DNA from 3 places in the Bradyrhizobium sp. URHA0013 genome. Region 2 is predicted to be linked to each of the others. Evidence: predicted binding sites of a transcription regulator. Region 2 holds the regulator's gene; each other region holds the start of a gene.

Region 1 (9,906 bases), on a different contig from region 2:
TGGCGATCGCCGCCGGCAAGATGGGTTCGTGGGACTGGGACTGGATCACCGGCGACTGGATGTGGGACGAGGGGCAATACCGCATCTTTGGTGTTGGCCCGGAGAGCTTCGAGGTGAATCCGGCCAACGTTCAGGCGCTGTTGCATCCGGACGACGTCGATCGGTTGCGCAAGGCGATCGCCGAATTCAACAAGGGCACACGCTCCTATGAAACGGAGTTCCGCATCGTGCGGCCCGACGGCGATGTGCGCTGGTGTGTCGGCACGGCCGCCGCCACGGTTGACGAGAGCGGTCGGGTGATGCGCGTCAGCGGCGTGACGGTGGACATCACCGAACGCAAGCGCGCCGAGGAACGGCAGACTCTCCTGGCGCGGGAAGTCGATCATCGCGCCAAGAATGCGCTTGCGCTGGCGCAATCGATCGTGCGCCTCACCCGCGCCGACGAAGTCAAAGCCTATGTCAGCGCCGTCGAGGGACGCATCAATGCACTGGCGCGCGTGCATACGATCCTGTCGCTGTCGAGCTGGCAGGGTGCCGAACTCTCGAAGCTGATCGACGAGGAGCTTGCGCCCTATTCCCTCGGCGGCCAGATCAAATTGGCGGGGTCCGAAGTTCAGTTGCTGCCGGCAACCGCCCAGACGCTGGCGCTGGCCCTGCATGAGCTTTTCACCAACTCGGCGAAGTATGGCGCGCTCTCGACGCGGACGGGACGGCTCGCGATCGGTTGGCAGGTCGAGGATGAGCTGCTCACGCTGACCTGGGAGGAGTCCGGCGGCCCGCTCGTCATGACGCCGAAATCCCGCGGCTTTGGTACGCGGAGCCTGCTTGCGAGCGTCGAGTCCCAGCTCGGCGGGCAGGCGCGATTCGATTGGCGCGCCGAGGGTCTGTTGTGCCGGCTCGAGGTGCCGCTGGTCCGCAAGACTGCCGCGACGACCGCGCCCGGCAACTTCGAAGCCGCCAGCTCCGCCGAATTGCAGCGCGCGTCCGGTTAAGCGGAGGCCGCACTCTTCCTGCGCTGCGTCGTTTGCGGCTCGCGCGCGACCCGTCCTTCGAGCCAGGCTTCCGTTTGGGCGAGATCGCGCAGAGCCTTGGCATAGCGGCACGCCGCGCTTCGCTCCGCGCCGCGGGGCAGCTTGCGCGCTTTGCGGAGGATGTCCGCGGCGGCGTTGCGATAAGCCAGAGAGCGATAGAGAAAGACCACCTTACCCATATCGAATGTTCCCGTGTTGCGCGGTCATTCTCGCCCACTCGGCATGAACATCGGATGAAGCGGGCGATAACGATTCCTTCATGCGGGTGGAACCGGCGCGTGTCGCAGGCGTTGCTTGCGAGATCGGGATAGAGTTCCATGCGCACGAAAAAGTCGTCGGACCTGATCTCTCCGAGCGGGCTCGTCAAGCTGATGACGCACGCCATGATGGGCGCAGCCTTAGGGCTCGCTTTCAGCCTCTTGCTCGTGCTGTCCAATCCAGCCGTCGCCAATTTGCTGAGTCACGGCGGAAGCCAGGCCGTTGTCGTTTTCGCCCTCACATTGGTGACGACGTTCGCGATCGGGGCGACACTCACCGGCGTCGTATTCATCCTCGCAGAGGACAAGCAATCTTGAAGGATGCAAGATTTACCGGAACTTCTTTGTTCGGAACTCCTGCGACGAATAGCAGTTGGCTGCCTGCGTCAATTCAACTCAGGGAGTTCCCGCACATGAAGACCACCAAGCTCGCTCTTGCCGTGATGTTGGCCACCGGCCTCGCCGCCGCACCGTTCGCGGTGCAGGCCAAGTCGCACAAGGCAAAACACGGATCCTCGATGTCATCGTCGCAAACCACCACAGGCGCCAACACCAAGTCCTCCAAGGGTGCTGATCCCTCCGGTCAGGGCGGCTCCGGTCCCGGCTCCGACCAGGGCGGCACCATGACGAACAACAAGGGCGGCATGGGCAACACCAAGTAGGTTTTGTTCGTCCAACTCATAGAGGCCCCGCGATCGCGGGGCCTTTTTGCTTATGGTGCTCGAACAAACTTTTTCTCGGGCCGCGTTGCGTGCAGGCTTCAGCTACGATGGCTTCTCAGGATAACAGGATGAACGCCTGCAGGATCTGACTTCACCAGATGGTCGAGTCGTGTACGCTTGCGCGCGATCAAGAGCTGGGCCGCGGCGTCATCAAGCCCCTCGCGTTGCAGCTGCCGGATGGCAGAGCCCAGTTCGAGAATCTCGGCGCGCAGCTTTAGAATCCGGTACGCATCCGGGTCTTCCTCCACCGTGCGCTCCCAAAGCTCTCAGCGGCGCGCGATCACGCGCAGAGGACTACCTGATGTCTTCGCGGAACGAAGGCGCATCCTATCGCGGACATTCGGCAGGACATCGCCGCCACCTGCAGCCTTCCATTCGCCGATCAGCAGATTGATTTTCCGGCGCAGATCCATCTGCGCCAGGGCCTTCTCTGTGCAGTCCCGATCGCGCTCGACGAGTTCGCGTACGGCCGCCTCGATATCGGCCATTTCCAGCCTCAAGGCGCTGATTTTACGTCGAATTTCATTAATTCTGTTGTCCATGACTTGTTAGAACAAAATAAGAACATATAGTCAAGTCACGATTTCAGAAGGGAGAAGCGACATGCAGGTTCAGGGTAAATACGACGCCAAGACTCTCCTCACCGCCAAGACTTTCCTCACCGAGCAGATGACGCGGGCGCAGGGCCTCCGGCTGAAACGGCTGAGCGAAGAGGCGTATCAGCCAGCGCAATATGCGCGGGATCTGTCCTCCAGCGAGGCAGCACGGCGCATTCAGGTGCTGGAAGCCGAGATCGAGCTGGCGGATTCGTTCTAGACTAAGCCGCGTATCCGGGACGTGCATGCGCGCTTTCGGAACCATGCCTGTCTCGGATTGTTTTCCCAGGCCAAGGGAGAACATGCATGGCACGCAAGGCAAAGAAGCGCCGCTACTCGCGCAGCTCCGGCAGCGACGTCGAAGGCGAGATGAAGCGCTACAAGAAGGGTACCGCGAAAAGCGGACCGGGCGGTCGAGGCGGACGCGTGAAGAGCCGCAAGCAGGCAATCGCGATCGGCCTGTCGAAAGCGCGCAAGAAGGGCAAGAAGGTCCCGAAGAAAGCCGCGAAGCGAAAGACGTCCAAGAAGACGTCAAAGAAGACATCTCGGAAAACATCCAAGAAGACTTCGAGAAAGACTTCGAAGAAGACGTCGAAGCGCAAATCCTCCAAACGGTCGCGCTGACCTCCGTCAGATCATGCTGCCCGGCATGAAGCAGCGGATCGAAACGCCGAACGCGGTCTTCACCGGCCACACCATGGTGCGGCCGGCCCGGTTCGGCTCGGTGATCACGGCTTCGTCCGGGACGTCGACCCACTCGCCGTCGAGCCGCACGCGATAATGTCCATTGTGCGAGTCCCAATCGGGATCGGCGACGGCAAACCCATCCGCATCTGAGCAGCACGGACCGAGGTGGCTGCGCAGACCGTCGAACCATGGCTTGAGGGGAGAGTCCGCGTAGCGGCCGTCGTCACGCCCGAGAGCGATTCCGCCCCACAGCACGAATGGCGCCACGAGCAGCGCAGTCCTCAGCGAGAGCTTCAATCGATCCATGTCGGCACCGATCAATACGAATTGCCGACCGGTCCAGCTCAGCGGCGGCAGTTCGAAGTTCCACGCTTGCCGGCGGCTTCATTGCCGCCGAGTCCCTACCTGACCCGGAATTGTGATGAGCGAACACGGCTTTTTCGGACGAACCGGGTCATCCTCACTGCCGTTAACGAGAATGTTATCGGCGGACATCCGGAATCCTGAAGGCGAACAGGAAAGGCGGCCCGTGGGCCGCCTTTTTGGAGTGGCGCCGATCGACGTTCGCCTTATGCGAGCGGCACCGCGACGAACCGGGTCGCCTGTGCGCTTCTGACCTGCAGCAGCACGCTGCGCTTGCCGGACGATTTCGCCTGCGCCAGCTCCGAACGGACGTCGCCGATATTGGCGACAGCCTTGCCGCCCACATTGAGGATGACGTCGCCGGTCTGGATGCCGCGTTGCGCGGCCGGCCCTTGCGGATCGACTTCAGTGACGACGACGCCCTTCTGGCCGGCGCCCTGCACGTCGCCGGCCGGAGCCAGGCCGAGCCCGAGACGCGGCGGCATGCCGGCATCCGGCTGCGACTTGCCCTCGTCGGCTCTGGCCTGCCGCTCGTTCGGCAACTCGCCGAGCGCCAGTGTCACCGTCTTGCTGTCGCCCTTGTGGACGACGTCGAGCTTCACAGACGTGCCCGGCGCCAGGGTGGCGATGGTGCGGGCGAGATCGCGGGAATCCTTGATCGCGGTGCCGTTGACGGCGGTGATGACGTCGCCCGCCTCGATGCCCGCCTTCGCCGCCGGGCTGCCGTCCTGCGGATTGTCGACGATCGCGCCGCGCGCCTCCTTGAGGCCGAGGCTGTCGGCGATATCCGATGTCACCGGCTGCACCTGCACGCCGAGCCAGCCGCGAGTGACCGCGCCCTTGTCCTTCAACTGTGCGACGACGAGCTTTGCAGTCGAGGCCGGAATGTCGAAGCCGATGCCGACAGAGCCACCGGAGGGCGAGAAGATCGCGGTGTTCACGCCGATCACGTTGCCGTTCATGTCGAAGGCCGGGCCGCCGGAATTGCCCTTGTTAATCGGCGCGTCGATCTGGATGAAGTCGTCATAGGGACCGTTGCCGATGTCGCGGCCGCTGGCCGAGACGATGCCGGCGGTCACGGTGCCGCCGAGGCCGAAGGGATTGCCGACCGCGACGACCCAGTCGCCGATACGCGGCTTCTGGTCCGAGAATTTGACGAACGGAAAATCCTTCTTACCCTCGACCTTGATCAGCGCGAGATCGGTCTTCGGATCGGTGCCGACCACTTTCGCGCTGTAGATCGTTCCGTCGTCCATCGTCACTTGCACCGACTCGGCGTGATCGACGACGTGGTTGTTGGTCACGGCATAGCCGTCGGCGGAGATGAAGAAGCCGGAGCCCTCACCCGTGATCATCTGGCGGTGCTGGCGCGGCATGCCCTCCATGCCACCCGGCCCGCGGAAGCCGAATTGCCGTGAGAACTGGTCGAACGGCGTCGCCTCGTCCGAATCCATCCGGTTCTGTTGCAGCATCGCGCTCTTGTCGTTGTCCTGGTCGATCCTGACCCGCACCGAGATGACGGCGGGTTTGACCTTGCTGACGAGCTCGCCGAAGCCCGGCGGTGTCGCGGCGGGCTCCGCGGCCTGGGCGGGCGCGATGAAGGAGCTCGCGCTGAACGGCGAAGAGCCGGGTGCAGTCGCCAGCACGGCCACGCCAAGCGCGGCCACGGTGCCGAGCAGCGCGAGCCGGCGTGGCCTCAGGACCTTGCGGGACGTTGTGGTGTCGGAATTGACGTGATCGCTCATGTCGATATGTCCATGTTGGGTAAGTCGCCTTGCACCCAACATGGCGGTCGCCACCTTACAGCGTCCCGTCCGCGCGGTTAAATCTTGGCAAAGTAGCCGGGGCCGGCGAAGGTCCAAAACTCGAGGCTGCACGTTTGATGCAGCTCAACGCGGCCCCTGCGCACCGTGAAAGACTGCAGCCACCGGACGATGTCCGTCGGAGGCGCGTCATGTACAAAGACATTCTCGTCCACATCCCTACCGAGCGCCCGGTGCGCCCGGTGATCGACGGCTCGATCTCGCTCGCGGCGGGCCTCAACGCCCATCTCGATGCAGTCGCGGTTGGCTATGTGGCAACCAGCGCGGCCTATATCATGGAGGGCGGCGCCGCAGTGGCGGCGGTGTTCGAGATGGAGCGCGAGAGCGCAGTGGAGCGGGCCGAGGCGGCGCTCGCGGTATTCAAGAACGAAGCGATGAACGCCGGCATTTCCTACACATGCCACCCGCTCGGGGCGATGCCGGGGGATGCGGTCGGGTTGCTCGGCGAGATGGCGCGGCTGCACGATCTCAGCATCGTGCTCCAGCCAGACCCGGCGCAAGCCTCACTCGGCAACGATGTGCCCCGCGAGATCCTGTTCCAGGCGGGCGGCCCGGTGCTTTTCCTGCCCTACACTTTCCATGGAGCGTTCAAGGCGAAACGGATCGGCATCTGCTGGGACGGCAGCCGCCTCGCCGCGCGCGCCATGCGCGACGCCGCACCATTCCTGGCCCGCGCCGAGGAAATCGTGATTATTGCGATCAACGAAACAGACATGGTTCCCGACGAGGTCTCGACGCGCAATCTGGCAAGGCACCTCGGCCGGCGCGGACTGTCGACCCGCACCGTCAACCTGTCGGCCGCGCGCTCTGACATTCAGCCGACCATGCTGTCGCTTGCAGCCGATGAGCGCCTCGATCTTCTGGTCATGGGCGGCTACGGCCATTCGCGATTGCAGGAGCGGTTCCTCGGCGGCGTCACCCGCGCCATGTTGGAAGCCATGACCGTCCCCACGCTGATGTCGCATTAATCGAGGGCTGATCCAGGACGGGCCGGTCGCAAGCCTCGTCGTTCGGGCTGATAACCGCGTCCTTGAGCGGTGCCGGCCTCGGCAAGCTCAGGTCATGTTCGAACAAGTTGGACCGTCACGCCGCGGCGGGCCTCTCCCACGGCGTGGCCTCGACGCCCTCCTCGCCGTCTTGCGCATTGCATGCGTCGAAATGCGCCTTGAGTTCGACTTCGGCGAGATATTCGAAATGTTCGGCCTGGCCGAGCAGTTCCCAACTCTGGAGCGGCCGGTAGGCGGCCTGCTGACGACAGAGGGACGCCAGCGCGCGGTAACGACGTACGTTATCCATGAGACCCTCCCTCGCATTCACACAGAGCTTATTGCCCTTATTTGCGTCAGGGCGATGGCGGTTGTGCAAAAGATTTGCTGCGCCCGCGGCGCGCTAGACGCGCTTGATTCTAGGCAAACGCGCATTTAGGCGAAAGTTCCAACCAGCGCGGACTCAACGCTTCGGAACCTTACCGCGGGCCAATGTGTACCGGGTCGTCTACCGGATGAGCGCGGGCTCACCGGCTCGCATCGTCCGCTCCGAACTATGTTGCAGGTTCGGAACCCTGCCCGCTTCCGCAGCCGCGCGGATGGCCGCAATGTTGCCGGCATAGTCCGCGCTGCTCCTGCCGCGAAACACGGCGGAACCCGCTACAAGCGTATCGGCGCCCGCAGCGGCCAAGGCAGCAGCATTGTCGCGCGTGATGCCGCCGTCAACCTCGAGCCGGATCGGCCGGTCGCCGATCATGCTTCGGATCCGCGCGATCTTCTCGAGCTGGGACTCGAGGAAGGACTGGCCGCCAAAACCCGGATTGACCGTCATCACCAGGACGAGATCGAGACGATCGAGCACATACTCGATCGCGCTTTCGGGAGTGGCGGGACACAGGCTGACGCCGGCTTTCTTGCCGAGCGCGCGGATGGCCTGGAGCGAGCGATCGAGGTGCGGACCCGCTTCGGCATGCACCGTAATGAGATCCGCGCCGGCCTTCGCGAACGCCTCGAGATAGGGATCGGCCGGCGCGATCATGAGATGCACATCGAATATTTTCTTCGTCAGCGGCCGGATCGCCTTGATGACGTCCGCGCCATAACTGATGTTCGGGACGAAATGCCCGTCCATGACGTCGCAATGAATCCAGTCGGCGCCCGCAGCGTCGATCGCTGCGATCTCCTCGCCGAGGCGCGCGAAATCCGCAGCCAGGATCGACGGCGCGATGAGGATTTCTCTGGTCATGGCTTCGCACTCCCCTGCGCGTCGGCACCGCCGCTGAAGACGCGGCTCGCCAGGACGTCCATGGGATCGATCGTTTCGAGGTCGGCGATGTCGAGCATGCGATCGAGATCGGATACCAGGCGATCGGCCTGCCGCAGGCGGATGCGGTCGACGGCGTTGCGGATCGAGCGCGCATTGGAGAAGAACGGTTGGGTCCGACGCAGCGCGATGTATTTCTCGAACGCCTCACGCGCCGCCGCCGAGAGGCGATAGCCGCGCTCTTTCAGCATCAATTCGGCAATGACCAGAAGCTCGGCTTCCGCATAGTCCGGAAAGTCGATGTGGTGGGCGATGCGCGAACGGAAGCCGGGGTTTGATGCAAAGAAGCTCGTCATCCGCTCGCCATAGCCGGCAAGGATCACGACGAGGTCCTCGCGCTGGTTTTCCATCACCTGCAGCAGAATCTCGATCGCCTCCTGGCCGTAGTCGCGCTCGTTGTCGGGACGGTGCAGATAATAGGCCTCGTCGATGAACAGCACGCCCCCCATCGCCTTCTTCAGGATCTCCTTGGTCTTCGGCGCGGTGTGGCCGATATACTGGCCGACGAGATCGTCGCGCGTCACCGAGATCACCTGCCCGCGCCGCACGAAGCCGAGGCCGTGCAGGATCTTTGCCATGCGCAACGCGACGGTCGTCTTGCCGGTGCCGGGATTGCCGGTGAACGACATGTGCAGCGTCGGCGGCGACGAAGCCAGTCCCGCACGCTGCCGGATACGTTCGATCAGCAAGAGCGACGCGATCTGGCGCACGCGGTTCTTCACCGGCTTCAATCCGATCAGCTCCTGCTCGAGCTGCTGCAACGTGCCGGTGATTCCAGCCTCTTCGGCCTCCTTGCGGAGATCGAAACTGGTCTTGCCGGGCTCAGTGGTCATTGCGTGGGGAACATCCAGCATCGGCACCTCGAAGAAAAGGGCTTCGCCGCGGGGAAGCGGCGAAGCAGGGGTCCGCCAAGGAAACGGAGCAGGGAGTGCTCCGCGCGGAGGAGAATGACTTAGGTTGGCGCGTGTGCGGGCTGCCGGCGCACGGTGGTGTAGCGGATCGCACGTCCGCCCACCTCCTGCCGCACCAGCTCGAACTCGGCTTCCTGCGGCGGGCGGTTGACGATGAACGAGATCCGCACCGATTCCCAGCCATGGCTGGAGTCGAAGCCGCTGAGGCGGATGTAGCGGTCGCCATACACTCTGCGGCATTCGGCGAGCTCCATCATCACGCCGGCGGCGTCCTGGAGATCGAACATCGGCAGGCCCCACATCTCCCAATAGGTGTTGCGGGGATGCGGATCGTCGGTGAACTCGATGTTCACCGCCCAGCCGTTGGTCAGGCAATACTGCACTTGCTTGGTGATCTGGTCGTCGGTCAGATCGGGCAGGAACGAGAAGCAGCCTTGGGTCAGCTTCATGTCAAATCTCCTCAAACGGTTTCGAGCGCGGTCGGCACGAAGTCAGGCGTGTCGGTGGATTCATAATTGAAGGAGACGTCCTTCCAGACCTCGAGTGCAGCTTTCAGCGGTGTGCAGGTCTCGGCCGCCCTGGCCAGGATCTCCGGACCTTCGTGGACATAGTCGCGGCCCTCGTTGCGAGCGAGGATCATCGCTTCCAGCGCCACACGATTGGCGATCGCACCGGCCGCGATGCCCATGGGATGGCCGATGGTACCGCCGCCGAACTGCAGCACGACATCCTCGCCGAGCAGGTCGAGCAACTGGTGCATCTGGCCGGCATGGATGCCGCCGGAGGCGACCGGCATCATCTTGTTCAGGCTCGCCCAGGACTGATCGAAGAACAGTCCGTGTTCGAGCTTGGTCGGGTTGAAGTCCTCGCGGCAAACATCGTAATAGCCGCGCGTGGTGTTCGGATCGCCTTCGAGCTTGCCGACCACCGTGCCGGCATGGATGTGGTCGACGCCGGCAAGCCGCATCCACTTGGCGACGACGCGGAACGACACGCCGTGGCTCTTCTGCCGCGTGTAGGTCGAGTGACCGGCGCGATGCAGATGCAGGATCATGTCGTTGCGCCGCGCCCATTTCGCCATCGACTGGATCGCGGTGTAGCCGATCACGAGGTCGATCATGACGATGCACGATCCGAGCTCCTTCGCGAACTCCGCGCGCTCGTACATGTCCTCCATCGTTCCAGCGGTGATGTTCAGGTAGGTGC
Region 2 (9,906 bases):
CGCGAGCTGTATTTGTCGTCCAGCATCGGCCTGCGCAAACCGGATGCCGAGGCCTTCGACCACGTCGTCGCGGCGATCGGCGTGCCCGCCGGGCGTATCGTGTTCTTCGACGATCTTGCTGAAAACATCGAGGGAGCGCGGGCGCGCGGCTTGACGGCCGTGCATGTGACTTCGCCGCGTGATGTGGGGAACGCATTGAAAGCATTGGGCATCTGACGACGATCTGCCGCCGCGAGACCCCCGGAGATGCGGCCCAACGCGACTAATTTTGAAGAAGTTTAGGAACCCGATCACTTTGTGCATTTTTATACAGAGTTCCCGGAACGGAATACCGTCTTCCGGACTCTAGAGTCCGTTGGGACTTCTACAGACGGATGCATCATCGTGTTGGGCAAAACCTACCTCACCAAGCAGGCCTCTCTTCTTCTTGAATTCGCCAGGACAACTTCAGATTCGGATCTTTCCGCCAAGCTTGTGAGCAAGGCCGCCGACCTGAAATCCCAGGCCGATCCGCTGCCCGACAAGGATCAGGGACCCAAGGCGCCCGACGTAACTCACGGGCAGCCAGGGAGCTGATCGATGCAGGCCGGGGCGCTCGTCGTTCTCGTCTTGCCATGACCATTGTCCTGCCGATCTGGCACGTTCTTCGGATCATGCCGCAACGCGCTTGATCCTGCCTTCCGGAACAATGCGGTGGGATGACTGCACCCGCTCGGCTGTTTTGCCTCTGCGCCCGCGCTCGGCTAGAAGACGTGCGGAACATTCGCCCGAACGTGCCGAGCAGGAGTTTTCGCCGTGGCCTTGATGCCGGTTTCCGACGCGCTTGCCGCGGTGCTGGCGGGTGCAGAGCCGCTGCCGGAGGAAATGATCTCCCTCGACCAGGCCTACCATCGCGTGCTCGCGCGTGACGTCGCGGCGCGGCGCACGCAGCCGCCGCAGGCGATGTCGGCGATGGACGGCTACGCGGTGCGAGCGGCCGATGCCGCGACGATCGATTCGGAGCTCACCATCATCGGCGAAGTCGCGGCGGGCCGACCGTTCGCGGGGATGGTCGGCGCCGGCGAGGCCGTGCGGATCTTCACGGGCGGCGTCGTTCCCGGTGGCGCGGACGCCGTCGTGATCCAGGAGGACACCGTCGCCGCCGGCAAGCGTGTCACGATCAAGGAAGCCGCGATCGCCGGTCGGCACATCCGCCCCGCCGGCGTCGATTTCCGCGAGGGCGACGTGCTCCTGCGCAAGGGAAGCCGTCTCACCGAGCGCGACCTCGCGCTCGCCGCCGGGATGAATCATCCGCACCTTGCCGTTTACGGGCGTCCGAAGGTCGCGATTCTCGCCACCGGCGACGAGTTGGTGATGCCGGGCAGCACGCCCGGCCACGGCCAGATCGTCTATTCCAACGGCTACGCCCTGCACGCGCTCGCCCGCAGCGAAGGCGCCGAGACCATCGACCTCGGTATTGCCGCCGACACGCTGGAGGCCACCACCGCCGGCATCCGCCGCGCCCGTGAGAGCGGCGCCGACATCCTGATCACGACCGGAGGCGCATCGGTCGGCGACCACGATCTGGTCCAGCAGGCACTGCGGGACGAAGGCATCGCGATGGCGTTCTGGAAGATCGCGATGCGGCCAGGCAAGCCGATGATGCACGGGCGGCTCGGCGCAATGGGCGTGATCGGTCTGCCGGGCAATCCCGTGTCGTCCTACGTGTGCGCTTTCCTGTTCATGGTGCCGCTGATTCGTGCCCTGTCGGGCCGTTCAGTGCTTCACCATCGCCGTGAGCGCGCCGTGCTCGGCCGCGATGTCAGCGCCAACGACCAGCGCGAGGACTATCTGCGCGCGCATCTGGAGGAGCGTGACGATGGCACACGCGTCGTTCTTCCCGTCAATCATCAGGACTCTTCGCTGCTTGCGAATCTCGCTGCAGCACAGGTACTTCTCGTGCGCGCACCGTTCGCGCCGAAGGCCGAAGCCGGCACGGCTTGCGAAGTGTTGCGGCTCCCTGTCTGAGCGCCCCGGCAATGCGCGTTCCGCCAACTTTGCTCTGTTCACGGTAAATTAAGCAGTTGCGGAACATGTATCGAACATATAGTGTCCGTTCATGATTTGTTTCGAGCATGTAGCGGCATATTGCCGAATTCAGCGTCTCGGAATCGGACGACATCAACCGGGGGACTTTGGTCGAGATGTTAACGCGCAAACAATACGAGCTTCTGCGGTTCATCAGTGAACGTCTGAAGGAAAGCGGCGTACCGCCCTCCTTCGACGAGATGAAGGATGCGCTCGACCTGCGCTCGAAGTCGGGCATCCATCGCCTGATCACGGCGCTCGAGGAGCGTGGCTTCATCCGACGCCTGCCCAACCGCGCTCGTGCGATTGAAGTCATCAAGCTGCCGGAGCTCCAGGCAGCCGCCGGCAGCCGCCGCGGCTTCACGCCGAGCGTCATCGAGGGCAATCTCGGCAAGGTGCGTGCGAGCTCCAGCCTGCCCGCGGACGACGGCGAACGTCCCGTCGCGGTGCCGGTGATGGGCCGCATCGCGGCCGGCACGCCGATCGAGGCGTTGCAGACCCGCAGCCATACTATCAGCGTACCGCCTGACATGCTCGGCTCGGGCGAGCATTACGCGCTCGAAGTGCGCGGTGATTCCATGGTCGAGGCCGGCATCCTTGACGGCGACATGGCGCTGATTCAGCGCAACGAGAGCGCCGATACCGGCGACATCGTGGTGGCGCTGATCGACGACGAGGAAGCGACGCTGAAGCGCTTCCGCCGTCGCGGCGCCTCGATCGCGCTCGAGCCCGCCAACGCGGCCTATGAGGTCCGCATCCTGCCGCCCAACCGGGTGAAGATTCAGGGCAAGCTGATCGGGCTTTACCGGAAGTACTGATACCGGGAGTACTTGATACCGGGAGTGCTTGGCGCCGCGCGCGCTTCCGATCGGCATCGCCGGTCAGGGATTGGAGCGGATCATCGTCCGCTCCGGCTGGGTAGTCTTTCTGGTTCTGCACAGACTATCTGGCCCGTCCTTCGGCGCTGGCTCCTCGCGACGCCCACGAAGCGGAACTGGTTCGCGGCGCAAGTGTTCGAGGAAACAGCGGCCAGCGATCAAGCTCGACCGTTGCAGTCAAGCCGGCGATATTCGCGCACGCGCCTCCCGAATGCATCGCAACTCGCTTTGTTCCTATTGAATTCGGGAAAGATAATGTGATCGCGGCTCGCGGAAACCAGCCGCAGATTTGCCCACAACCAAGCAGAGCGTTCATGCTTCAACTCTGATAGAGGCCTGCGCCTCGATTAAGAGACGCGGGTTGCTATCCCAGCATGAGGAGCACCCGATGTGTGACTACAGCCTGCATGCCGTCGCGTCGCGCCCCGCCGAAGTCGGCGAGACGATCGTCACGACAAGCTTCCGCGGCACCTCGACGCGCGGCTTCGCCTCGGCAGCCGATCCGTCTGTTGCCGTCTGCCTGCTGCCGGGAACGGAGCTCGCCTTCGCCGACGACGTTCGCTACGACAATCGCTGGATCTGGACGCGCACCATCAATTCCCGCGTGGGCAAGTTCGGCAAGATCGATCCGCACGTTCCCGACCGCCATCACGACGCGATCGAATTCCCCGACGGCAAATATGTGCTGGTGACGCAGCTCGTCGAAGGCCAGCGCGCGACCGTGCTGCAACTGCCTGTGACCCAGCCGGTGACGGAGCGCGAGCACAAGGCGCAGGTCATCGTCGACAGGCAGCCGACCGTCACGCGCCTGCCGATCGGCTGACGCAGCCGGCTACGAGGTCGGAGGTCAAGATTGAATCGCCATCGCCGGCCGTGGCCGGCGAGATGGCGCGGTTTGCGCCCAGTGAATCCGAGCAGATGCACCAATCCACTGCATTGCTCCGCACCGTCAGATCAATCGTCGGCCTGCAAGTCGGTCTCCGCCGGCGTTGCGTCCTTGATGCGGGGCGCGATCGCCTTGGGCGCAAGGCTGCCGTCGAAATCACCCTCGCCTGCGCCGGCTGGCAACCAGGGGCGGCTCGCGCCTCTCGCCCTCACCGCCTGAACCGCAAAGCCGTCACCACGCTGCATTAGCGCCAGCGCGCTCTGGCTGGCGAGCCGCTGCCGATCGACCACCATCGCCGCGCAATCGGGCGGCGCGGGACGTGCCGTCACCACCAGCGCGGCCCGACTGCAATCGTCCGCGAGAGCGTCGACGCGCAGTGCCAGCGCGACCAACCTCCCGTCGGCCAGTGGCGTCACGCAGCCCGATTCGTCACAGGACACGCCATCGGCCAGCGAGGCTCTGCCGGCATCGCGCGGATCGGCGTCGGCAGCGAGCCATTCCTTGAGCAAAAAGCTGTCCTTGCTCGTTCTGATCAGGTGCAGATATCCGTCCCTGCCCCGCACCGCGACGCTGGCGCCATCCCCGGCAATCAGGATGTCGGGCTGCCGCGCCGACAGTCCCCAGAGGATCGCTGCCAGCAGGACCAGGGCGCCGGACCAGCGTAGCGGCGTGCGCAACAAGCCTAGCACAATGATTCCCAGGCTCGCCGCGATCAGCGGCGTGATCCCGAACGCCGGGATGCGGCCGACCGCGCCCGGTAAGGCCGCGACCCAGCGCGAGACCGCGACCATCCACTCGATGCCGATCCCCATCAGCCACCAGAACACGCTGTCCAGCCCGAACGGCGCAGCAAGCAGCCCCAACAATCCCGCCGGCATCACCAGCGCCGAGACCACCGGCATCGCGCCGAGATTGGCAAGCACGCCAAACGGCGTGACACGGTGGAAATGGAAAGCGGCGTAGGGCGTGGTCGCAAGTCCCGCAATCAGCGAGGCCATGAACAGCATCGCGATCTCGCGGCCACCCCACATCGCAATGCGCGCGGTCGCCGAATGGTCCGGCGAGGCAAACAAATTGGGCATGCCGATCTGCACCAGCGCCACCAGCCCGAGCGTTGCTGCAAACGACATCTGGAAGCTCGGATGCACCAGTGCTTCCGGCGCGACCGCCAGCACGATCAGCGCGGCGACAGCAAGCGTGCGAAAGGTGATGGCGCGGCGATCGACCATCACCGCGATCAGCACCACCGCCGTCATGAAGAACGATCTTTGCGTTGCGACCTCCGCGCCCGACAGCAGCAGGTAGAACGCAGCAGCGACCAGCGCGGCGGCCGCCGACCATTTCTTGATGGCGAAGCCGGCCGCAAGTCCCGGGATCAGAGCGAGCAGCGCGCGCACCGCGAAGAACACGACACCGGCAACGACGGCCATGTGATAGCCGGAAATCGAGAGCACGTGGCCGAGACCGGAGATGAACATCGCATCGTTGACGGGCGTGGTGATCGCATCGCGCCGCCCGGTAAGCAGCGCGGTCGCGATCGCCCGGTTGTCGCCGTCGAGCGTCGCCCGGATGCGGGCATCGATCGCATCGCGCAGGCCTTGCATGAAGGCCGCATAACGCAGCCGCAAGCCGGCGGTCTCAGGCGGCGGCGCCACCGTGATTGCGCCCATCGCGAAGCCGGAGGCGCCGATGCCCTGGAAGAACATGTCACGCGAAAAGTCGTAGCTGCCGGGCCGCACCGGCGCGAGCGGCGGCATCAACCGTGCCTTCAGCTGAACGAAGCTACCGACCTCCGGCGCGGTGCCTTTGCGGACCGACAGGCGCACGCGCTCAAGCCTGACGTCGCTGCGTTGCGCCTCCATCGCAGTGACGCGCAGCACGAAACGATCGGTACGCTCGCGGATGTCGCGAGCCTCGACAAAGCCCGACAACGACACCGAATAGAGCGCCTTTGCCAGCACCGGGTGGGCGATGCGCGCCGTCTTCCAGGTCGCGACGGCAAAGCCGGCCGCGACCGCCGCGATCATGATGGCTGGGGCGAACAGCCGGCTCCGCCGCAACAGAGCCGCGCCAAGCAGGAGTGCGATGGCGGTCGTGGCAACGACCCACAGTACTGGCTCGTGATCGGCAGAGAAATAAAGCGCGATGCCGCAGCCAAACGCTACGGGCACCCACGGCAACAGCCGCCCGGCGCCAGCCTCGGCGCGTAGCCATGCGCGGAGGGTCTCGGCCAGCGATGTCCAGAGGTCGAGGCCTGCAGGCGCGAGGCCGCCCGCGGACGCGGTGCGGCCCGCGGGCCACGTCCCTGCGATCCCCTGCGACCGTACCGGCCGGCCCGGCTCCGCCATTTCGTGCACTCGATGATACGCAACGAAGTCAGAAGCTACCGGAACGTGCAGGCGGGCGGATAGCGGTACGGATCAGGAACGAAAGGTTGCGATCGCTACTTTTCCTCTTCCATCGTCACAGCGACATCGGCCTTGGCCGACAGCCGGACCTTGTTGCCCTCGATATCGGCGACGAGGCCCTTGTCGATGAAGTGATGATGCCCCTTGTGGCTGCCCTCGCCGCTGTCCTTCTTGGTCAGCTTGATGCGATTGCCTTCGACCTTGTCGACGGTGCCGATGTGGACGCCGTCGGCGCCGATGACTTCCATATGCTCTGCGATGTTCTGCATGGTGGGTTCCTTATTGGGCCCACCCCAACGCGCGAGGTGCATGTTCGTTCTCTCACGAGGATGACGAAGTCGTGTGCTCCACTGGTCAGATCAGCGGCGCCTGCGAAGAAGCATGGTGATTGACGATCTTCCAGTCGCCGTCCTCGCGAATGATGACCCAGCTCATCTTGACCGAGAGATCGGGGCGTTCGCCGGCGAGATCGAACGAGATGCTCGCGGCCATATTGATCAGATCAGGACCTGCCTGCGCCGCCTTCACCTCGGAAAATAACGCGCTCGGCTTGCGCCAGCGTGGCAGGCCGTTGAAATAGTCTGCGACGCCGTCCCTGCCCCGGTAGAGCTTTGGGTTGGAGCCGAAGAAGAACGCATTCCTCGCATAGAGCGATGAGAGCGCGGCCGCATCGAGCGTGGCGAAGCCGGCGCGCCATTTCGCGATGATGGCGGAAACGATGGCGTCGGCTTCGTTGCTCATTGTGGTCTCGCAGCTCTTTTCAGCCTTTGGCAACTTCCTTCGCGAACGTGTCGCGCAGGCCGATGGTCCTGGAAAATACCGGTCTGTCGGGCGTCGAGTCCTTGTCGCGCACGAAATAGCCCTGGCGCTCGAACTGCATCGGCTCGGTCGAATTGCTTTCCGCGACTGATGCTTCGATCCGAGCGTCAGCCAAAATCTCGAGCGACTGCGGATTGAGGTCCGCAGCGAAGTTCGAGGCGTCCGGGCTCGGATTGGCAAACAGCTGGTTGTAGATGCGGATTTCCGCGGGCACGGATGTTGCCGCCGACAGCCAGTGCATGGTGGCCTTGACCTTGCGGCCATCGGGCGCGTTACCGCCCTTGGTCGCGGGATCGTAGGTGCAGCGCAGCTCCACCACCTCGCCGGCATCGTTCTTGATGACGCCGGTGCACTTGACGAAATAGGCGTAGCGCAGCCGCACCTCGTTGCCCGGCGACAGACGGAAGAACTTTTTCGGCGGGTTCTCCATGAAGTCGTCCTGCTCGATATAGAGCTCGCGGCCGAACGTGATCTTCCGGGTGCCGGCAGAGGGATCGTCAGGATGGTTGATCGCCTCGAGCTCCTCGGTCTGCCCTTCCGGATAGTTCTCGATCACGACCTTGAGCGGCTTCAGCACCGCCATCCGCCGCTGCGACGTGCGGTTGAGCTCCTCACGGATGCAGAACTCGAGCATGCCGACGTCGACAACGCTGTTGGCCTTCGCCACGCCGATGCGCTTGACGAATTCGCGAAGGGCGGCCGGCGGTACGCCGCGGCGGCGCATCCCCGCCATGGTCGGCATGCGCGGATCGTCCCAGCCCGCGACATGGCCCTCGCGGACGAGCTGGGTCAGCACGCGCTTGGACAGCAGCGTGTAGGTCAGGTTCAGCCGCGCGAATTCGTACTGGTGCGGCTTCGAGGGCACCGGCAGCTTCTCGATGAACCAGTCATAGAGCGGCCGATGGTCCTCGAACTCCAGCGTGCAGATCGAGTGCGTGATGCCTTCGATCGCGTCCGACTGGCCGTGGGCATAGTCGTAGCTCGGATAGATGCTCCACTTGGTCCCGGTGCGCGGATGGTGCGCATGCAGGATGCGGTACAGCACGGGGTCGCGCAGATTGATGTTGCCCGCAGCCATGTCGATCTTGGCCCGCAGCACGCGCGCGCCGTTCGGGAATTCGCCCGCCTTCATGCGACGGAACAGGTCGAGGTTTTCATCCACGGTGCGATCGCGGAAGGGCGAGTTCTTGCCGGGCTCGGTCAGCGTGCCGCGCGCAAGACGGATCTCCTCCTGGGTCTGGTCGTCGACATAGGCAAGCCCGTCTCGGATCAGCCGCTCCGCCCATTCATAGAGGCGATCGAAATAGTCCGAAGCGAAGAACAGGTTCTTGCCCCAGTCGAAGCCGAGCCAGCGCACGTCGGCCTGGATGGAATCGATATATTCCTGCTCTTCCTTGACCGGATTGGTGTCGTCGAAGCGCAGATGGCAGCGGCCCGGAAATTCCTGGGCAATGCCGAAATTAAGCGCGATCGACTTGGCGTGGCCGATATGGAGATAGCCGTTCGGCTCCGGCGGGAACCGGGTCACGATCTCCTTGTATTTGGCCTGGTCGAGGTCGGCCTGGATGATGTCACGAATGAAATCGCGCCCAACCTCGTTCGCCACCGGTTCTGTCATTACGAAAATCCTGTAGGGAAATCAGCGGCCCTTCTGCCAAATTCCCTTGGCTGAGCCAAGGGCTTAAGCAAGGTCTCAAGCAACCCTTGGCGGTCCGCTGCCGGGCTTTAGTTATGCTCCGGTCCTGTTATATACCACCGCCTCCAATGCATAGGCCCTGCCAAGAATGACCTCTCCCGTCGTCACCCGCTTTGCTCCCTCGCCGACCGGCTTCCTCCATATCGGGGGCGCGCGCACGGCGCTGTTCAACTGGCTCTATGCGAAGAAGCACGGCGGCAAGATGCTGCTACGGATCGAGGATACCGACCGGGAGCGCTCCACCGAGGCGGCGATCGGCGCCATCCTCGACGGCCTGAAATGGCTGGAGCTCGGCTGGGATGGCGACGTTATCTACCAGTTCAGCCGCGCCGCCCGCCACCGCGAGGTCGCCGAGCAGCTGCTCGCCGAGGGTAAGGCCTATCGTTGCTACGCGAGCGCCGAGGAGCTCACCGCGATGCGCGAGAAGGCGCGCGCCGAGGGGCGCACGCGCCTCTATGACGGCCTGTGGCGAGACCGCGATCCGGCGACGGCCCCAATCGACGTGAAGCCCACCATCCGGCTCCGCGCGCCCCAGACCGGCGAGACCGTGATCGAAGATCAGGTCCAGGGCCGCGTGGTCTGGCAGAACGAGAATCTCGACGACCTCGTCCTGTTGCGCGGCGATGGCAACCCGACCTACATGCTCGCGGTGGTGGTCGACGACCACGATATGGGTGTCACCCATGTCATCCGCGGCGATGACCATTTGATCAACGCGGCCCGCCAAAAGCAGATCTACGACGCGATGGGCTGGACGCTGCCGAGCATGTCCCACATCCCCCTGATCCACGGCCCGGACGGTTCGAAGCTCTCCAAGAGGCACGGCGCGCTTGGCGTCGATGCCTACCGCGCCATGGGGTACCTCCCGTCCGCGCTCCGCAACTATCTAGTCCGGCTCGGCTGGAGCCATGGCGACCAGGAAATCTTCTCGACCGAGGAGATGATCGCGGCGTTCGACCTCGCCAGCGTCGGCCGCGCAGCAGCGCGCTTCGATTTCGCCAAGCTGGAAAACCTCAACGGCCACTACATCCGCAATGCCGACGATCAATCACTCGTGAAGATGTTCGAGGACGTACTCGACCACGTCGTGCCCAGCCGCGACGAGCTTAAGGCCAAGTTAAACGACACCACGCGCGCGCAGCTGCTGAAGGC
Region 3 (9,906 bases), on a different contig from region 2:
CTTCTTTGATGCTCACCCCGGCAGCATCGCGAACGCGCTCGACACCATCGCCACCGGCTTGTTGTCGGTGGCCGAGAGCAGCGTGACCCGGCCAAAGCTCATGGTGGGCCCGAGTCGCACCACGCGGGCGTCGGCCAGCACGTCCGACGAGGAGACTGCGCGCATGAAATGCGTGGTCTGGTCGACCGTCGTCATCGGACGATAGCCGCGGTTGGCGGCGAGGTTCGCAATCACCATGGCGGTATCGGCGAGCGCCATCAGCGCCTGGCCGCAGACCACGCCGCCGTTGCGGCACAGGCGCTCCGAGAACGGCATGCGCAAGAGCGCTGCCGGCTGCCAGTCCGGCACGTCCGGCGGCGGCAGGTGCTCGATGCGCTCGACCGACAGGTTGAGATCCTGGACCCAGGGCGCAAAGACCTCGCCGAGGATGCGTCTGGCTTCAGTGATGCCGAACTCGGCTTCTGGCTGCGATGGCATTGCTGTCGTTTCCTCCGTGTTGCCGGATGTTCGGCATTCCGAGCGGACCGGCGCGGCAAAGTCACCCGGACTGCCGCGGGTCCCGTCGGCTTGAAAATGCCTGACTTCGCCCGGTATGATGCCACGGAGTGGGTATGGGTGGGTGATGTTGCGTCGGTATGTCCTCGTGTTTTGTCTGGCCGGGCTCGGACTGTTGCTGAACGGGTGCACCAAGTGCGGCCCGATCTGGGACGACTGGCTCCACGCGCCGAAATCGTGCAAATCGGACCGGCTCTAGCGGGCCGAGCGGCCCCTGCGGTTGTGCCAGGGGTGACAAGGCGCGGGCGACCCGCGCCGCCATGGATGATCAAGGAGTCGATGATGAAGCTTTTCCGTATGGCCGCGGTGCTGGCTGTTCTGGCGGGACCGACCGTGCTGGCGGGACCGGCCTCTGCGCAAATGCCCAATCTCAATTTGCTGCAGGACGGTCCGGGCAAGACCCCTGAGGAGAAGGCCGCGGAAGCCGAGCGTGACAAGGCCTACAAGGAAACGCTGAAGAAGATTCCGGATTCCAAGGCCTCCAACGATCCCTGGGGCGGCATGCGCTCCGACCCGCCGAAGCAGGCGGCGGCGCCAAAGGCGTCGGCCGCGACCGGTGCGCCGAAGAAGAAGTCCGGCACGACTGCCAATTGACCTTCTGTCCGATCGGAGGCGGCTGATGCCTCCGGCCGGGACTCCATTTCGGCCGGCCCGCTTCCTACATTGCGCGAGAGCGTATTGCGTAAAGGAGGCGGGACATGGCCGATCGTCCGCGAGATCTCGCCGAGCGGATGGCGCGCCGGCGCAAGATGGGCGGCAAGCCCGGCGCGAGGGCCGGCGACGGCTATCTGCGCGAAACCTTCACGCTGCCACGCGCGGCGGCACGGGAGAGGGCGCAGGCCTTCTTCACCCGCTACCCCAAGGCCGGCTATATGAGCGCGGTCGAGACCTGGCGCGAGCTGCCCGGCGGCGACATCGAATTCACGATGCGGCGGCTGCCCAGCGCGGATTAGGCTTGGCCCCTATTCGAAGGTTTCCGATGTGATGCGGATCCGGAACACGGGCTCTTTGGCCTCGTCCAGCAGCTCCATATTCCATTCGGAATTTTCCTGGAGCTTGCGGGCGATGCCGGCAGCCATGTCGGCGCAGACGCTGGTCATCTCCTTCCAGGCCAGATCGCGATCGGCAAATTCCGACGCCTGGTCGGCACAGCCGGAATAGCTGCCGTTCCGGATTCGAAAGAAGTAGAGCGGCATGGTTCGCACCGATCGCGCCTGATGGCTCCGTCCCCACGGCCATAATCGCGGGCAGTCCAATCCCAAACCGTCGCCAGATCAATTCCGGTCGGCTACGGAATAGCCCCATGGGCGCCGCTGCGTCCTATAGGCCATGACGGCTGCGGCGCGCCGGGGCGCGCCAGCCCGCCGCCGATCTCGGCCCTGCCGTTTAGGCCTGCCGCTCAGGCGGTTTTGCGCCCGATCGCCTTCAGCTCCCGATCGATGCGCAGCTGCACCCGCCGGATCGCCAACAGATCGATCTTGGTCTCGGTTCGGCCGGTCTTGATCTGCTCGCCGATCCGGAACTGCCACTGCCAGATGCCGGGAAGTGCCGTCTTGGCGACGGTGAACTCGACGCCCCTGTGATTCATGGCCTTCTCCCACGATTCACTTCCATCACTGAGAACATGCTGGGCGGCATAATATTCCAGGGAAAGCCAAATCTGTCGGTAAGCCCCGGATAGCTCACGGCTATCTCGCAGACGCAGGCGCGCCGAAACATTCGAAATCGGATGTCGAAAGACGCCGGCCACGCGCGGCGGCGCGAGACCTCATGCCCGTGGTTCTCCGACCAAGAACAGAGTTCCTGGGATGGGTAAGGGCACCTTCCGGAACGCGGCGGCATATGCCTTGCTTGGCCCGATGACGGTCAACAACATGGGCGCGTCATGCCGGGCATTCCCCGCCGCTATTCTCATTTCGTGTTCGGAATCATCCAGTCCGGACTGACCTCGCTGATCGCCGCGGGCATCGCCAGCTTTCCGGCAGGGAACGCACTGGACTTCCTCGCGCACTGGATGGTGTCGTGGCTGATCGCATGGGCGGCGATGCTGCCGATCGTGCTGCTCGCGGCGCCGGCGATCCGCGCCTTCTCGCTGCGGCTGACGCAGGAGGAGGGCGGTTCGCAAACCGGCCGGCCGGCATGGAAATCGGCATCAAAATCGGAATGAAATCGGAATGAAAAACCCCGCTTGGAAGAACCAAGCGGGGAAAGGTTATTGGAGGCTGAGGTGCTGGGCTGCAACACCATAGCCAGGCGAACCTAGCCGGCTCAGCTTACGACAGCCTGACAAGGCTGCGGTGGCAGCGAAAGCCTGAGCGCGGCGGGCCGCAGACTGGCCCCGCACCGGTCCCAATTTCGACATCCGTTCGCACAACTCAGGACACAACCGCAGGCGAGATTTCGCAGCGACGGTGCTGCCATGGGGGAAACGTGGCGCACCGGCAACGGGGTGGCATCATGGACAACGTAGAGCGGTCATTCGCCGCCGCGACGGCGGCTGGCTTCGTAGTGCTTGTGATCGGCATCGGGTTGCTGGTTCTGCTGTAGGCGGTGTTGGGTGCCGGGAGACGGCTCTGGGCGTGGAAAGGCCCATGCGCGCCTTTCAAAAACACGAAAACAACCCCATGCACAGTAGCCCGCCGGAAAATTCTCTCGTTCAATTAATGGTTTACTGGTAGTAATTAGATACCATATCGACTCGGACTCGCCTCCACGGCCATCCGAATCCCGATTCCCGTGCCGATCTTTTTGAGATCAATGGCGCCGCTCCGGCCTCGTCGCTGGCGCGTTGCCGCTGGCGAACACCGCCGCCGCCTGCCCAGCCAGCCGGCCTGTCAGCTCCTAAGCCCTCGTCCCCGCGGCCTTAGTGAACCTTGATCGCGTCCAGCGGCAGATGGAGTTCGGCGGCACGCTCTTCGCGATCCTTCTTGCGGAACTCGTTTTCCTTGCGCTCGAACTTGCTCAGTTCCTCCCGCGCGGCCTCCAGCAGCGGAGTGCGCCGGCTCGTATCGTGATGCGTATTTTCCGTCATGATTGGAAGTCCCAGAGTTGCAGTCTCATCCAAGAGAAGGCCGCAGATCGCGAAAGGTTCGGTGCCGCAGGATTACGGAATTCTGACGGCGTGCGGGTCATCGGTCTTTGATGCGCGTCAGCCAGAGCGTGCAAATTCCCAAAAGAACATATTGCGAACCTAGAACAAATAGGGTACATTGCTTTTATCGCCGCGCCGCCTCGCCAATCGTTTGTCCCTCACGCGAATCCTCGTCATAAGGAGCACGACCCGATGTCCACCACTGCCCTGCGTATCGTCGAAGGATCCTCCATGGACAAGAGTAAAGCTCTCGCCGCCGCGCTCTCCCAGATCGAGCGGCAGTTCGGCAAGGGCTCGGTGATGAAGCTGGGCAAGAACGACCGTTCGATGGATGTCGAGGCGATCTCGTCGGGCTCGTTGGGGCTCGATATCGCGCTCGGGATCGGCGGCCTGCCGAAGGGGCGCGTCGTGGAGATCTACGGGCCGGAATCCTCGGGCAAGACCACGCTGGCGCTGCACACGGTTGCGGAAGGGCAGAAGAAGGGCGGCATCTGCGCCTTCATCGACGCCGAGCACGCGCTCGACCCGGTCTATGCGCGCAAGCTGGGCGTCAACATCGACGAGCTCCTGATCTCCCAGCCGGACACCGGCGAGCAGGCGCTGGAAATCTGCGACACGCTGGTGCGCTCCGGCGCGGTCGACGTGCTGGTGATCGATTCGGTCGCGGCCCTGGTGCCGAAAGCCGAGCTCGAGGGCGAGATGGGCGACGCGCTGCCGGGCCTGCAGGCCCGTCTGATGAGCCAGGCGCTGCGCAAGCTGACGGCGTCCATCAACAAGTCCAATACCATGGTGATCTTCATCAACCAGATCCGCATGAAGATCGGTGTGATGTACGGCTCGCCGGAGACCACCACCGGCGGCAACGCGCTGAAATTCTACGCCTCCATCCGTCTCGACATCCGCCGCATCGGCGCTATCAAGGAGCGCGACGAAGTGGTCGGCAACACCACCCGCGTCAAGGTCGTGAAGAACAAGCTGGCGCCGCCCTTCAAGCAGGTCGAGTTCGACATCATGTACGGCGAGGGCGTCTCCAAGATGGGCGAGATCCTCGATCTCGGCGTCAAGGCCGGCATCGTCGAGAAATCCGGCGCCTGGTTCTCCTATGACAGCCAGCGCCTCGGCCAGGGCCGCGAGAATTCGAAGGCGTTCCTGAAGGCCAACCCCGACATCACCGCCAAGATCGAGACCTCGATCCGCCAGAACTCCGGCCTGATCGCCGAGCAGATTCTCGCCGGCAGCCCCGAGCGTGACGCCGACGGCGAGGAGCCGGCGGACGAGTAAGCTTCAACAGTAAAGTTTTTCGCGAGGAGCGGGCGCTGAGGACGTTGAGTTGCCGACGTCGTCAGTGCCCGTTTCGTTTTGCCTGGAGTATTTAGGCGATGAAGCGTGCGTTTCTGACGAGTTCGTCCGGCTTCGACCTCATGCGCTCGGGCCTTGCCGAAATGGTCATCCCCTTCACGTTCCGCTTTGTCGATGGGCCTCCGCCTCTTAACGAACTTGCAGTCTATGTCCCCGCCCGCTCGGGGGGAGCGGGTCCGGGGACGCACTGGTCGGACTTCGTTGGACGCCGGCCGTCGGCTGCCGAAGACCGCAGACATCTTTCGCTGGTCGAGTTCTGCCAATCCTACGACCTGGTCGAATTGTGGTTCGATCGGACCCCAAATGATCAGCTCCAGCTGATCTGGCTGCTCGAATATCTCCGCTCCCACCCAGAGACCGTGGCCAAGTCAAAGCTCCGACTGATTGCCTTCGATCTCATCTCACAGGAGGCGGCGAACATTAGTAAGTCGCTGTCCTACATTCCGGCTGTCGACATCACCTCGGATGAACTCGCAACGGCAAGGAAGGCTTGGCTGGCCTACGCCGCGCCGACGCCCGAGGCCTGTGTCGGCCTCGTTGACAACGATCTGAGTGCCCTGCCGATGCTGAAGCCGGCCTTGATCGACTTGCTGGCGGAGCTTCCGTCAACGGGGCTCGGCGCGACGGAAATGCGATTCCTCGAACTCATTGCACGGGGTTACGAACGGACGAATGCATTGTTCCATCTGCGTAGTCTTCGCCGTACGCGTGTTTTTAGCGAGTTTGAGCTGGGGTGGTTGCTGCACGGACTTGCGCTAGGTCCGAGACCCGCGATTGCCGGACTCGACGATGAACTGCGGAATATCCGCCGAGAGAATCTGAGGGACCGTGATGAGGCTTATCTGCGGAGCAGATTGTCGATAACGGAGTTTGGGAGGTCGGTGCTGGCGGGCAGGGAAGATTTCAGCCGCCACAATCCAATCGATCGCTGGTGGGGCGGCACGCGGCTGACCAACGATCGGCTGTGGCGCTACGGCCCTTCTTTGACGAAGCCTTGAGGCCACCGGCATGATGCGGCTCATTGTGACAACGGACTCGTCCACGGCCGGCGCGATCCAACGCGCCGGCCTTGCTGATCTCGTGATTGCGATCGAGCGCCGGCTGGTCTGGGGACCGTTGCCGTCCGATGTCGAGCTCGATGCGTTTTTTGCGCCACGCACCAAGCAGCCACATGGCCTTCATTGGCTGGATGATACGCCGCCGCTGGCGTCTCGAAGGATCGGGTGCGAAGGATCGCGGATTGATCGAATTGTTCGCTGAATGCGACTCCGTCGAATTGTGGATGGAGTCAGAGCCGAATGCGCAATTGATTCTGCTCCGGTTGCTCGACTACTGCTGGCGCGAGAAATCGGCGGTTCCCAAGCTCGTCATGCGTCAGCTGGACATCTCCGTTGGCGGCGCCGATGCCGAGCGACTTGCAGCGCTCAACCCGCCGACCGTCAAGCCCACGAAAGATCACCTTGATCTGACCGGCCGTGCGTGGCGCGCCTATCGCGCGCCGACGCCGCAGGACTGGTTTGATCTCCTCAAGGCGGATTTAGGCCTGCTGCCGCAACTCGGTCAGTGTGTGGCGGACCTCCTCGACGAGCTTCCGAGTGTCGCCATCGGTCTTGGAGCGACTGAAACGCGAATGCTGGAGTTGATCGCACCGGGCGACGTGCATCCCTTTGACGTTTTCCCGGGTGAGCAGAAACGCAATGAGCGGCGCGTTTCGACTACTGGGAAGTCGGAGCGCTGCTCGATGGCCTCGTGCGATGTCCGGAGCCGGCGATATCGGGGCTCGACGAGGGGCCGTTTACGCTCGACATGCACAACGATCCTCTCCGTCACGCGCGATACAAGCAGTCCCGTTTGTCGCTCACCGATTTTGGGAAGGCGGTGCTGGCAGGAGAAGACGATTTCCTCCGTCATAACCCGATCCACCGATGGTGGGGTGGGACTGAGCTGACCAATGAACGGCTGTGGCGGTGGGATCGCGAAAGCCGATCGTTGGTTGCGCCCTAGATGCGCGTTCAGTGCCGTAGGGGGTGGGTTAGCCCTGCGACTGCGCGCAGCGCAGTTCGCACGGCGTAACCCACCACTGTTCGTCGCCGCGGAAGCTAAAGCGGTGGGTTACGCCGGCGGTCTGCGCCTTCGCGCCGCCGCCAGCTAACCCACCCTACGAAACCTCCGTCGCGTCTTACTCCGCCGCCTCCGCGTAATCGCTCACCGGCGGGCACGAGCACACCAGATTGCGGTCGCCATAGACGTTGTCGACGCGCCCCACCGGGCTCCAGTATTTGTCGGTGCGCGAGGTGCCTGCGGGGAAGCAGCCCTCGGCGCGGGTGTAGGCGCGCTTCCAATCGTCGTCCGCGATGTCATGCACGGTGTGTGGGGCATGACGCAGCGGCGACGCCTCGATCTTGAAACGGCCGGCTTCGACCTCGGCGATTTCCTTCCGGATCGCGATCATGGCATCGCAGAAGCGATCCAGCTCCGCCTTGGATTCCGACTCGGTCGGCTCGATCATCAGAGTGCCCGGCACAGGGAAGCTCATGGTGGGCGCGTGGAAGCCGTAGTCGATCAGGCGCTTGGCGATGTCGTCGACGGTGACGCCTGAGGTCGTCTTCAGCGCGCGGGGATCGACGATACACTCGTGCGCGACGCGGCCCTTTTCGTTCTTGTAGAGAACCGGGAAGTGCGCATCGAGCCTTGCTGCGACGTAGTTGGCGTTGAGGATCGCGATCTCGGTGGCGCGCTTGAGGCCTTCGCCGCCCATCATCAGAATGTAGATGTAGGAGATGGTGAGGATCGAAGCCGAGCCGAACGGCGCGGCCGAGACCGGCCCCACGGGCGCTTTCCCATCCGTCGCGGGATGACCGGGCAGGAACGGCTTAAGGTGCGCCTTGACGCCGATCGGGCCCATGCCCGGGCCGCCGCCGCCATGCGGAATGCAGAAGGTCTTGTGCAGGTTGAGATGGCTGACATCGGCGCCGTAGTCGCCGGGCCGGGACAAGCCGACCTGCGCGTTGAGGTTGGCGCCGTCGAGATAAACCTGGCCGCCATGGCCATGCACGATGTCGCAGATCTCGCGGATGTGCTCCTCGAACACGCCATGGGTCGAGGGATAGGTGATCATGACGGCGGCGAGGTCGTTCGAATGCTTCTCGGCCTTGGCGCGGAGATCGTTGACGTCGACGTCGCCGTTCTTTTCGCAGGCGACCACCACCACGTCCATGCCGACCATCGCGGCCGAGGCCGGGTTGGTGCCGTGGGCGGAGGAGGGGATCAGGCAGATCTTGCGATGCGTCTCGCCACGCGCCGCGTGATAGCCGCGGATGGCCAGAAGCCCGGCATATTCGCCTTGCGCGCCCGAGTTCGGCTGCAGCGAGATCGCGTCATAGCCGGTGATGTCGCACAGCCACTTCTCCAGGCGCGCGAACAGCGCGTGATAGCCGCGTGCCTGCTCGCGCGGGGCGAACGGATGCAGCGAGCCGAACTCGGGCCAGGTCAGCGGCATCATCTCGGTGGTCGCGTTCAGCTTCATGGTGCACGAGCCGAGCGGGATCATCGCGCGGTCGAGCGCGAGGTCGCGATCGCTGAGCTTGCGCATGTAGCGCAGCATCTCGGTTTCCGAGCGATGCGCGTGGAAGACGGGGTGGGTGAGGAAAGAGGTCGCGCGCTTGAGCGTCTCCGGCAGCGCCTCGCGCGTGGTGGCGTCAATCTCGGTATAGGCAAGCTGGCCGCCGAAGGCGCGCCAGACCGCTTCGACCGTTGCGGGCGTGGTGGTCTCGTCGAGCGCGATCCGCAATGCGGTTTCGCCGAGGCCAAGGTTGATCTTGTCGGCAGCGGCGCGCGCGACGATCTCGGCGCGTTTGCCACCTGCATCCACGCTGAGCGTGTCGAAGAAATTGTCGGACTGAAGCGTAAAGCCGAGCTTGCGCAGGCCGGCCGCCAGCACGGCGGCGCGGCGATGCACGTTGCGCGCGATCTGCGAAAGGCCTTCGGGGCCGTGATAGACCGCATACATCGAGGCGATCACGGCGAGCAGCACCTGCGCGGTGCAGATGTTGGACGTCGCCTTCTCGCGACGGATGTGCTGCTCGCGGGTCTGCAGCGCGAGACGGTAGGCCGGCATTCCGCGCGAATCCACGGAGAGGCCGACGATGCGGCCGGGCAGCGAGCGCTTGAGCGCATCGCGCACCGCCATATAGGCCGCGTGCGGTCCGCCATAGCCCATCGGCACGCCAAAACGTTGCGCCGAGCCGATGGCGATGTCCGCGCCGAGCTCGCCGGGCGAGGCGAGCAGTGTCAGCGCCAGCAGATCGGCGGCGATGATCGCGAGCGCGCCCTTGGCCTTCAGGCTGGCGATCGCGGGCCTGAGGTCGCGCACAGCGCCTGAACTGCCCGGATATTGCAGCAGCGCGCCAAGCACGTCCGTCTTGTCGAGATCGGTGAGGGGATCGCCGACGACCAGGGTCCAGCCCAGGGGCTCCGCGCGCGTGCGCATCACCGCGAGCGTCTGCGGATGCACGTCCTTGTCGACGAAGAAGGCCTTTGCTTCGACCCGTGAGTGCCGCTCCGCAAGAGCCATCGCTTCGGCGGCAGCGGTGGCCTCGTCGAGCAGCGAGGCGTTGGCGACGTCGAGCCCGGTGAGGTCGCAGATCATGGTCTGGAAGTTGAGCAGCGCCTCGAGCCGGCCCTGGCTGATTTCGGGCTGGTAGGGCGTGTACGCCGTGTACCAGGCCGGGTTCTCCAAAATGTTGCGTTGGATCACCGCAGGCAGGATCGTGCCGGAATAGCCCTGGCCGATCAGCGAGGTGAAGACCTGGTTCTGGGCGGCGAGCTCGCCCATATGCGCGATCGCCTCGGTCTCGCTGAGCGGCTTGCCGAGATCGAGCGGGGCGGCCTGCCGGATCGAG

The links. Region 2 encodes LexA, which represses DNA repair genes until DNA is damaged. Its sites were predicted from a motif close to TGTTCNNNNTGTGTTCNG; they were not measured.
Region 1: a site for LexA is predicted at 2,560-2,577, ahead of N551_RS0121785 (DUF3072 domain-containing protein). Genes of this name have one in related genera too.
Region 3: a site for LexA is predicted at 3,747-3,764, ahead of recA (recombinase RecA). Genes of this name have one in related genera too.

What each region holds. Positions count from the first base shown of each region.
Region 1 covers NZ_KI912426.1:242,812-252,717, reverse strand. The annotation lists gene N551_RS0121815 (HWE histidine kinase domain-containing protein) at 1-992, shown strand, start outside; gene N551_RS0121810 (hypothetical protein) at 989-1,210, opposite strand; gene N551_RS0121805 (hypothetical protein) at 1,349-1,606, shown strand; gene N551_RS0121800 (hypothetical protein) at 1,702-1,950, shown strand; gene N551_RS37345 (hypothetical protein) at 2,049-2,258, opposite strand; gene N551_RS0121790 (hypothetical protein) at 2,277-2,498, opposite strand; gene N551_RS0121785 (DUF3072 domain-containing protein) at 2,614-2,826, shown strand; gene N551_RS0121780 (DUF6496 domain-containing protein) at 2,913-3,230, shown strand; gene N551_RS0121775 (hypothetical protein) at 3,237-3,599, opposite strand; gene N551_RS0121770 (Do family serine endopeptidase) at 3,863-5,401, opposite strand; gene N551_RS0121765 (universal stress protein) at 5,611-6,447, shown strand; gene N551_RS37340 (hypothetical protein) at 6,563-6,775, opposite strand; gene rpe (ribulose-phosphate 3-epimerase) at 6,974-7,711, opposite strand; gene cbbX (CbbX protein) at 7,708-8,643, opposite strand; gene N551_RS0121745 (ribulose bisphosphate carboxylase small subunit) at 8,742-9,149, opposite strand; gene N551_RS0121740 (form I ribulose bisphosphate carboxylase large subunit) at 9,161-9,906, opposite strand, start outside.
Region 2 covers NZ_JADK01000007.1:303,586-313,491, forward strand. The annotation lists gene N551_RS0111625 (HAD family phosphatase) at 1-216, shown strand, start outside; gene N551_RS0111630 (hypothetical protein) at 385-576, shown strand; gene glp (gephyrin-like molybdotransferase Glp) at 796-2,007, shown strand; gene lexA (transcriptional repressor LexA) at 2,184-2,885, shown strand; gene N551_RS0111645 (hypothetical protein) at 3,334-3,768, shown strand; gene N551_RS0111650 (ComEC/Rec2 family competence protein) at 3,900-6,179, opposite strand; gene N551_RS0111655 (DUF2171 domain-containing protein) at 6,275-6,508, opposite strand; gene N551_RS0111660 (SgcJ/EcaC family oxidoreductase) at 6,594-6,980, opposite strand; gene N551_RS0111665 (glutamine--tRNA ligase/YqeY domain fusion protein) at 7,000-8,676, opposite strand; gene gltX (glutamate--tRNA ligase) at 8,843-9,906, shown strand, end outside.
Region 3 covers NZ_JADK01000009.1:52,747-62,652, forward strand. The annotation lists gene N551_RS0115060 (PaaI family thioesterase) at 13-477, opposite strand; gene N551_RS0115070 (hypothetical protein) at 838-1,149, shown strand; gene N551_RS0115075 (hypothetical protein) at 1,254-1,508, shown strand; gene N551_RS0115080 (hypothetical protein) at 1,518-1,751, opposite strand; gene N551_RS0115085 (hypothetical protein) at 1,955-2,143, opposite strand; gene N551_RS0115090 (DUF2798 domain-containing protein) at 2,441-2,722, shown strand; gene N551_RS37960 (hypothetical protein) at 3,419-3,586, opposite strand; gene recA (recombinase RecA) at 3,839-4,927, shown strand; gene N551_RS35510 (hypothetical protein) at 5,026-6,003, shown strand; gene N551_RS35515 (hypothetical protein) at 6,132-6,953, shown strand; gene gcvP (aminomethyl-transferring glycine dehydrogenase) at 7,185-9,906, opposite strand, start outside.